Regions from separate parts of the Azospira sp. I09 genome, predicted to be linked through region 3. Evidence: predicted binding sites of a transcription regulator. Region 3 holds the regulator's gene; each other region holds the start of a gene.

Region 1 (2,257 bases), 450 kb from region 3:
GCGAAGGGCGGCAGCAAGTCCGCCAGCAGGGGCGGCGCCAACAACGGCGGCCGCAAGGGGCGCTAGGCCCCGTTGCCGTGTCTCAGGTCTGGCCGGCGAGTCCCGCCGGCAGGGCCTGGGCCCAGCCCAGCTCGGCCACCAGCCGGGCGAAATCGCCCTCCAGGGGCGCTTCCAGCAGCAGGGGGGCGCCGCTGGCCGGGTGTCTCACTTCCAGACGCAGGCAGGCCAGCAGCAGGCGCGGGCAGGCGAAGTGCTGGGCGAAGAAGCGGTTGTGCTTGCCCTTGCCGTAGGTGGCGTCGCCGATGATGGGATGGGCGATGTGCTTGAGATGGCGCCGCAGCTGGTGCTGCCGGCCGGTGGCCGGCTCCAGTTCAAGCAGGGCGTAGCGGCTGCTGGGATAGCGGTCCACCGCCAGCGGCAGTTCCACCGTGGCCAGGCGCCGGTAGCGGGTGAGGGCGGCCTGGGGCTCCCGGTTCATGCGCTCCCCCTGCCATTCCCCGTCGTCGAACTGGCGGCTGAGGGCATGGTCGATGACGCCGGCTTCCTCCGGATGGCCGCGCACCACCGCCACATAGGTCTTGTGCACCGTCTGGGCCTCGAACTGGCGCCCCAGTTCCCGGGCCATGTCGCTGCTGAGGGCGAACAGCAGCACGCCGGAAGTGCCCCGGTCCAGGCGATGGGCCGGGTAGACCCACTGGCCGATCTGGTCCCGCAGCAGCTGCACGGCGAAGCGGGTCTCGTGCCGGTCCACCAGGGAGCGGTGCACCAGCAGGCCCGGAGGCTTGTGGATGGCGATCAGGTGCTCGTCGCGGTAGATAATCGGCAGCATCCGCTCGGTTTTCCTCGGTAACGGTGGTGGCAAAGGGGAGGGGCATCCTAGCAGGAATTGCTGCCCGAGGGCTTCCCGCCGGCCTCCCGCCGGCCTCCCCGCATCCGCCGAAGGCCGCCCTGGCGCCCATCCCGCAGCTGTCTTGATGCGTATCAACGACGCCCCATTTCTTCCCGCGTTCAATGGCAGCCACGATCTCCAGGGAAGAAAAAATGTTCCGCATCTCCCAATTCATGGACGAGCTGGTGACCCCCAGCACCGTCGGCCCCCGCCGCAATCCTCCCGGGCCGGTGGTGATCTGGAACCTGGTGCGCCGCTGCAACCTCACCTGCAAGCACTGCTACTCCATCTCCGCCGACAAGGATTTTCCCGGCGAACTGAACACCGAGCAGGTGTTCTCCGTGATGGACGACCTCAAGTCCTTCCGCGTGCCGGTGCTGATCCTTTCCGGCGGCGAGCCTCTGCTGCGGCCGGACATCTTCGGCATCGCCCGCCGCGCCAAGGACATGGGCTTCTACGTCGGCCTTTCCTCCAACGGCACCCTCATCAGCGAAGCCAATATCGACGCCATCGCCGACATCGGCTTCGACTACGTGGGCGTCAGCCTGGACGGCATCAAGGAGACCCACGACAGGTTCCGCCGCCTGGAAGGGGCCTTCGACGCCTCCCTGGCCGGCATCCGCCTGTGCAAGGAGCGGGGCATCAAGGTGGGCGTGCGCTACACCATGACCCAGGACAACGCCCACGACCTGCCCGGCCTGCTCAAGCTGATCGAGGCCGAGGGCATCGACAAGTTCTACTTCTCCCACCTCAACTACGCCGGCCGGGGCAACAAGAACCGGGCCACCGACACCCATCACCTGGCCACCCGCCAGGCCATGGACCTGCTTCTGGACACCTGCTGGGACTACCGGCAGAAGGGTCTGCACAAGGAATTCGTCACCGGCAACAACGATGCCGACGGCGTGTACCTGCTGCGCTGGGTGGCCCGCCGCTTCCCGGACAAGGTTTCCCACATCCGCGCCAAGCTGGAGCAGTGGGGCGGCAACGCCAGCGGCGTCAATGTGGCCAACATCGACAACTTGGGCAATGTGCATCCGGACACCATGTGGTGGCACCACACCCTGGGCAACGTCAAGGAGCGGCCCTTCTCCACCTTGTGGAACGACCTCTCCGACCCCCTCATGGCCGGCCTCAAGCAGCACCCGCGGCCCGTGGAGGGGCGCTGCGGCGCCTGCGCCTACCTCAACATCTGCAACGGCAACACCCGGGTGCGGGCCCAGCAGCTGACCGGCAATCCCTGGGCCGAAGATCCGGCCTGCTATCTCAGCGACGAAGAAATCGGCGTCAAAAAGGTAACCGAGGTATCCCTATGAAAACCCGCGTCCAGGCCGCCAGGCGGCCGTCCTCCCTGGCCTTCTGGCTGCT
Region 2 (2,257 bases), 300 kb from region 3:
CACGTCCAGCTTCTGCAGCAGGGGCAGGGCGAAGGCGGCGGTCTTGCCGGTACCGGTCTGGGCCATGCCCAGCAGGTCCTTCCCTTCCATCAGCAGGGGAATGCATTCGGCCTGGATGGAGGACGGGGTTTCATAACCCACATCGGTCAGTGCCTGCAGAATGGGTTCGGAGAGGCCCAATTGGGCAAAGGTGTCGACAGAGGATGTCATGGAGCTTCCAGTAATGAGGTGGAGCCGCTCGAGGCAGCTCAGGTCAAGCGCAGGGAATCGCCAGCCAATTTGGGGTCATCATTGACCCGACCAAGCCCCGGAAAAGCCGAGGCGCCCACTTCCGCCGAACCCCGAAGACGGATGTCTCCGGCCCGACGGCCACAACCGCGAGGATCAAAGCGCCTTAACGCGCTTCCCGCTCTGCGGCATCAACCCGTTCCTGCCCCTGCCGACCCGCCTGTTCCAGCTGTCCCTGCAGCTTTTCCTGGGTCTCTTTGGCCTGCTGAACTTCCTGAGCCTTGGCGGCTCCGCCTGCTGCAGCCGTGGTGGCGGTGTCGGCCAGGCCACAGGCAGTCAGGGAAAGAAGAAGCGCGATGCAGACGATACGCAACATGGGGGCTTCCAACGGGAAGGGCGTACTGTACTCCTAAATATCGGAGATTACGAGCTTTTTCCCGGCAAACGCGGTGCCGGATGCCTATACTCGAAGTAGGGATTTCCCCCCGGCATGAACGCTAAGGAGAACGTCATGAGCTTCTTCGATGGCTCCATCGGCCGCTGCGAAGCGGTCCACGAAATGGTCCTGACCGATCAGACTCAACGGCAATGCGCCTTGGAGCACGGCTGCCCGCCGGGGAGGGAGTGTCCGCTGGATGGCTGCTTTGCCCAGGTTTCCGGTCTGGCAGAAAGCGACATGCCCGTGACCGGCGAAACAACGGCCAAACGCTTTCGCCACTGATGCTGACCAGTAGCCTCGTCCGCGGGGCTAGGTACGGGAGAGTTATGTTGGCTTAGGCCGCCAGCGGAACGGGAGCGTAACCGACGTTGCGCATATGCACGGCCAGGGCCGTATCCATGGTGGCGGCATGGGTGGTGAACCAGTCCACCAGTTCCGCCACGGCCTTGCGCCCGATGGAAATGTCGCCCCGGCTGACGAAGCGGCGGATGCTCTGCAGGGTCTGCAGGACTCGCCGATGCTCATCCATATGGCAGTGGATGGGAAGAAAGTTGGAGGCCTCCATCCAGCGGTCTTCCTGCTCGAAATGATCCACGGTGTGGGCCAGGAACTGGTCGAAGCCATCCAGGAACTGGTCATCGGCAATTTCGGCCAGGCGGTTGATCCACTCCACGAACTCCTTGTGGGTGTGATCCATGGGAGCGCAGCCCAGGTCGTACTGGGGCAGCCAGGGCATCAGAGGCATCACTTAATCCATATAAAACGTACGGTTATTATCCATTTTGAAGTGCACCGCCATTTTGATGCACATTAAAAATTGCGGATATGCCATAAGCCGCACTTTTCCCTGGTGGGCGCTGCTGCCTGGATTAAACTGATACCAACAAACAAGAGGGGGAGACAAAGCATGAGCAACGTCAAGACGCTGAACCCGCTGATCCCGGACCCGGAAATTTTCCAGGACTTCGTGGATGCCCTGGGGGACCACATCCCAGCCATCGAGCGAGACATCGGCCGGTTGAAGAATGCCCCGGAGGACCGGGCCGTACTGGCCGATCTCTTCCGCGCCGTACACACCATCAAGGGCGATGCCGCCCTGTGCAAGCTGGACCTGGCGGTGCGCATCGCCCATCCCATCGAATCCATCCTCTCCCGCCTGCGGGAAGGACAGCTGCAGTTCTCCGAGCTCATCGGCGAAGCCGTGCTGCTGGCCCTGGACCGCCTGGAGCTGGCCATCGACGCCATTGGCGCCGGTCGCTCGGTGGAAAATCTGCGCCTGGACAAGCTGATCCAGGGCCTCGACGCCCTGGGCGGCTGCCAGCCGGCCGAAGTGGACCAGTACAGTGCCGAACTGATCGAGGCGGTCACCGGCTTCCAGCCCATCGCCAGCATCGGTACTGCGCCGCGGCAGGCCCGGCCGGTTCTGCGCAGCAACGAACATCTGGCCAACGACCTGCGCTTCTTCCGCAGCCTGGCCCAACAGTTCGAGAACCGCTCCCCCCTCTTCAAGGGCCGCAGCGCCAGGCTGCTGAAACTGGCCCTGGACACCAATGCGGAAGCAGGCAAGCCGGTGGACCCGGTGCAGCTGGC
Region 3 (2,257 bases):
CCTTGCCCAGGTACTTGATGTACTTGGCGCTGCGGCCGTGATCCTTGGTGATGATCTTGTTACAGGCGCAGTAGTAGCAGATGGTGTTACAGAAGGGGATGTGGAAGTATAATGACAGCGGTCGGCTGATACCGCCGATGTTGCGTTTGCCCAACCACAGCTTCAGGGCCTCGGCATCGAAGGCTTCGACAAAACGGTCAGCCGTCGGATAGGACGTGTAGCGCGGTCCATTGACGTCGAAGCGGCGGATGATCTGGGGATCGAAAACCAGGTTGTTGGCGGTAAATGTCATTGAAAAACAGTCGTTGCAGAACCACACATTAGGTGCGGCTTATTATCGTGGTGCAGGAACTGGGGCACGTTGTCCTGGATCAAAGGCTTCCAAAGGGCCTTCCGGCGCAGGTTACCACCATCCGAACGCCCTTGGCCCAGCGAGGAACAGCATGCCGTTGAAGAAGACCAGCGCCCAAGAAATTACCCTGTCGGTCATCAAGACCGCCTGCTCGAACTGTAACCTGCAAGAACTGTGTCTTCCCTACGGTCTCAACGAGACCGAGATGTCCAAGCTGGACGAACTGGTCAGCACCCGCCGCAAGATCAAGCGCGGCGACCACCTGTACCGGGCCGGGGAGGCCTTCGAATCCATCTACGCCATCCGCGCCGGTTTCTTCAAGACCGACGTGCTGCTGGAAGACGGCCGCGACCAGGTCACCGGCTTCCAGATGGCCGGCGAGCTGCTGGGCCTGGACGGCATCAGCACCGAACACCATTCCTGTAACGCGGTGGCCCTGGAAGACAGCGAAGTCTGCATCATCCCCTTCCCCCGCCTGGAAGGCCTGTCCCGGGAGATCGTGGCCCTGCAGCACCACTTCCACAAGGTGATGAGCCGGGAGATCGTGCGCGACCACGGGGTCATGATGCTGCTCGGCACCATGCGGGCGGAAGAACGGCTGGCCGCCTTCCTCCTCAATCTCTCCCAGCGCTTCACCGCCCGGGGCTATTCCCACGCCGAGTTCTACCTGCGCATGACCCGGGAAGAAATCGGCAGCTACCTGGGCCTCAAGCTGGAAACCGTTTCCCGCGCCTTCTCCCGCTTCCAGGAAGAAGGTCTGATCGCCGTGCAGCAGAAGCACATCCGCATCCTGGACATCCCGGGCCTGAAAAAGCTGATGACCCACCAGTCGGCCTGATCCCGGGCAAGCATCAAACAAAAAAGCGGCTCCGCGGAGCCGCTTTTTTATTGCCCGGATTATTGCCCGGGCTTAGTCCAGGCGTGCCGGCAGTCCTACTGTTCCCCTTCCGGAAACACCGCCCCCCGCCGCGCCGCCATGCTGCGGCCGACGGCGGCCGCCTGCTCGGGGGACAGCAGGCGCCGCCCCAGGGACAGCAGCTCCCGGGTTTCCAGATCGATGTGTCCCAGATAAAGCTCGGCCAACCCTTCCACCATGGCCGCCGGCAGGGCCTCGCTGCATTCCCCCGGCTGGGCCGCGACGATGGCCTGCAGGCGGGCCAGCACCTCGTCCCGGGCCCGGTCCATGCGCCGGTGGTCGGCCAGGATGCGTTCGATGAGGGCCTCCACCTGGGCCGCCACCGCCGCTTCCCGGGCCACCGCCTGGCTCGCCCGCAGGGCAGGAAAGAGGTCATCCTCCTCGTCCGCATGGTGATGGGGAGCGGCCACTGAGAAATAGCGCAGCACGCCCTGGGCCGCCTCCCGGGCGGCCTGGTCGGCGCCGTGCCGGGGCAGGTGCTGCACCAGGCGACGCAGGGTCTCGATCTGGGCCTGGATGCGACCGTGGCAGGCATCCAGCATTTCCAGGGGTTCGTCGAAACTGGGGGCGGCGGCGCCCAACAGGCTGTGGCTCATGCAATTCCTTTCACAGACCGGCGAAGAAGCCGGCGGGATGACGCGTCAGGGCAACGGAAACGATATAGGCGAAACACGACAGGGCCATGACGAAAAAGATGCCCCGCACCGCCTTGCTGCGCCCCCGCTTGAGGGCCACGCTGCCGCAGCCGATGTAGGCCAGCAGGGCCAGCACCTTGGCCGTCAGCCAGCCCTGGACGACGGGATACTGGCCGGAGAGAAAGGCCAGGGCCAGGGCGCTGCCGAGCAGCAGGGTGTCCACCACATGGGGCGCCACCCGCGGCAGGCGCCCCTGCAGGCGGGGCGACTCCTGCAGCATCCAAAATCCGCGCAGGAGGAATCCAAGGCCGGAGAGGACGACGCAGGTGATGTGCAGATGCTTGAGGGCCAGGT

What was found. Region 3 encodes FNR, which switches genes on or off when oxygen is low (the NO sensors DNR and NnrR bind a similar motif). Its sites were predicted from a motif close to TTGANCTAGNTCAA; they were not measured.
Region 1: nirJ (heme d1 biosynthesis radical SAM protein NirJ) is a predicted target of FNR. The motif match lies at 972-985, and genes of this name have one in related genera.
Region 2: AZSP09_RS15310 (hemerythrin domain-containing protein) is a predicted target of FNR. The motif match lies at 1,468-1,481, and genes of this name have one in related genera.

The regions. Positions count from the first base shown of each region.
Region 1 is NZ_AP021844.1:236,303-238,559, forward strand. It holds gene rnr (ribonuclease R) at 1-66, shown strand, start outside; gene AZSP09_RS01110 (tRNA pseudouridine(65) synthase TruC) at 83-829, opposite strand; gene nirJ (heme d1 biosynthesis radical SAM protein NirJ) at 1,042-2,205, shown strand; gene AZSP09_RS01120 (cytochrome D1 domain-containing protein) at 2,202-2,257, shown strand, end outside.
Region 2 is NZ_AP021844.1:3,253,896-3,256,152, reverse strand. It holds gene AZSP09_RS15325 (DEAD/DEAH box helicase) at 1-210, opposite strand, end outside; gene AZSP09_RS15320 (hypothetical protein) at 395-604, opposite strand; gene AZSP09_RS15315 (hypothetical protein) at 740-949, shown strand; gene AZSP09_RS15310 (hemerythrin domain-containing protein) at 1,002-1,412, opposite strand; gene AZSP09_RS15305 (HD-GYP domain-containing protein) at 1,575-2,257, shown strand, end outside.
Region 3 is NZ_AP021844.1:3,554,132-3,556,388, reverse strand. It holds gene hemN (oxygen-independent coproporphyrinogen III oxidase) at 1-292, opposite strand, end outside; gene fnr (fumarate/nitrate reduction transcriptional regulator Fnr) at 444-1,190, shown strand; gene AZSP09_RS16670 (hemerythrin domain-containing protein) at 1,286-1,864, opposite strand; gene AZSP09_RS16665 (SirB2 family protein) at 1,875-2,257, opposite strand, start outside.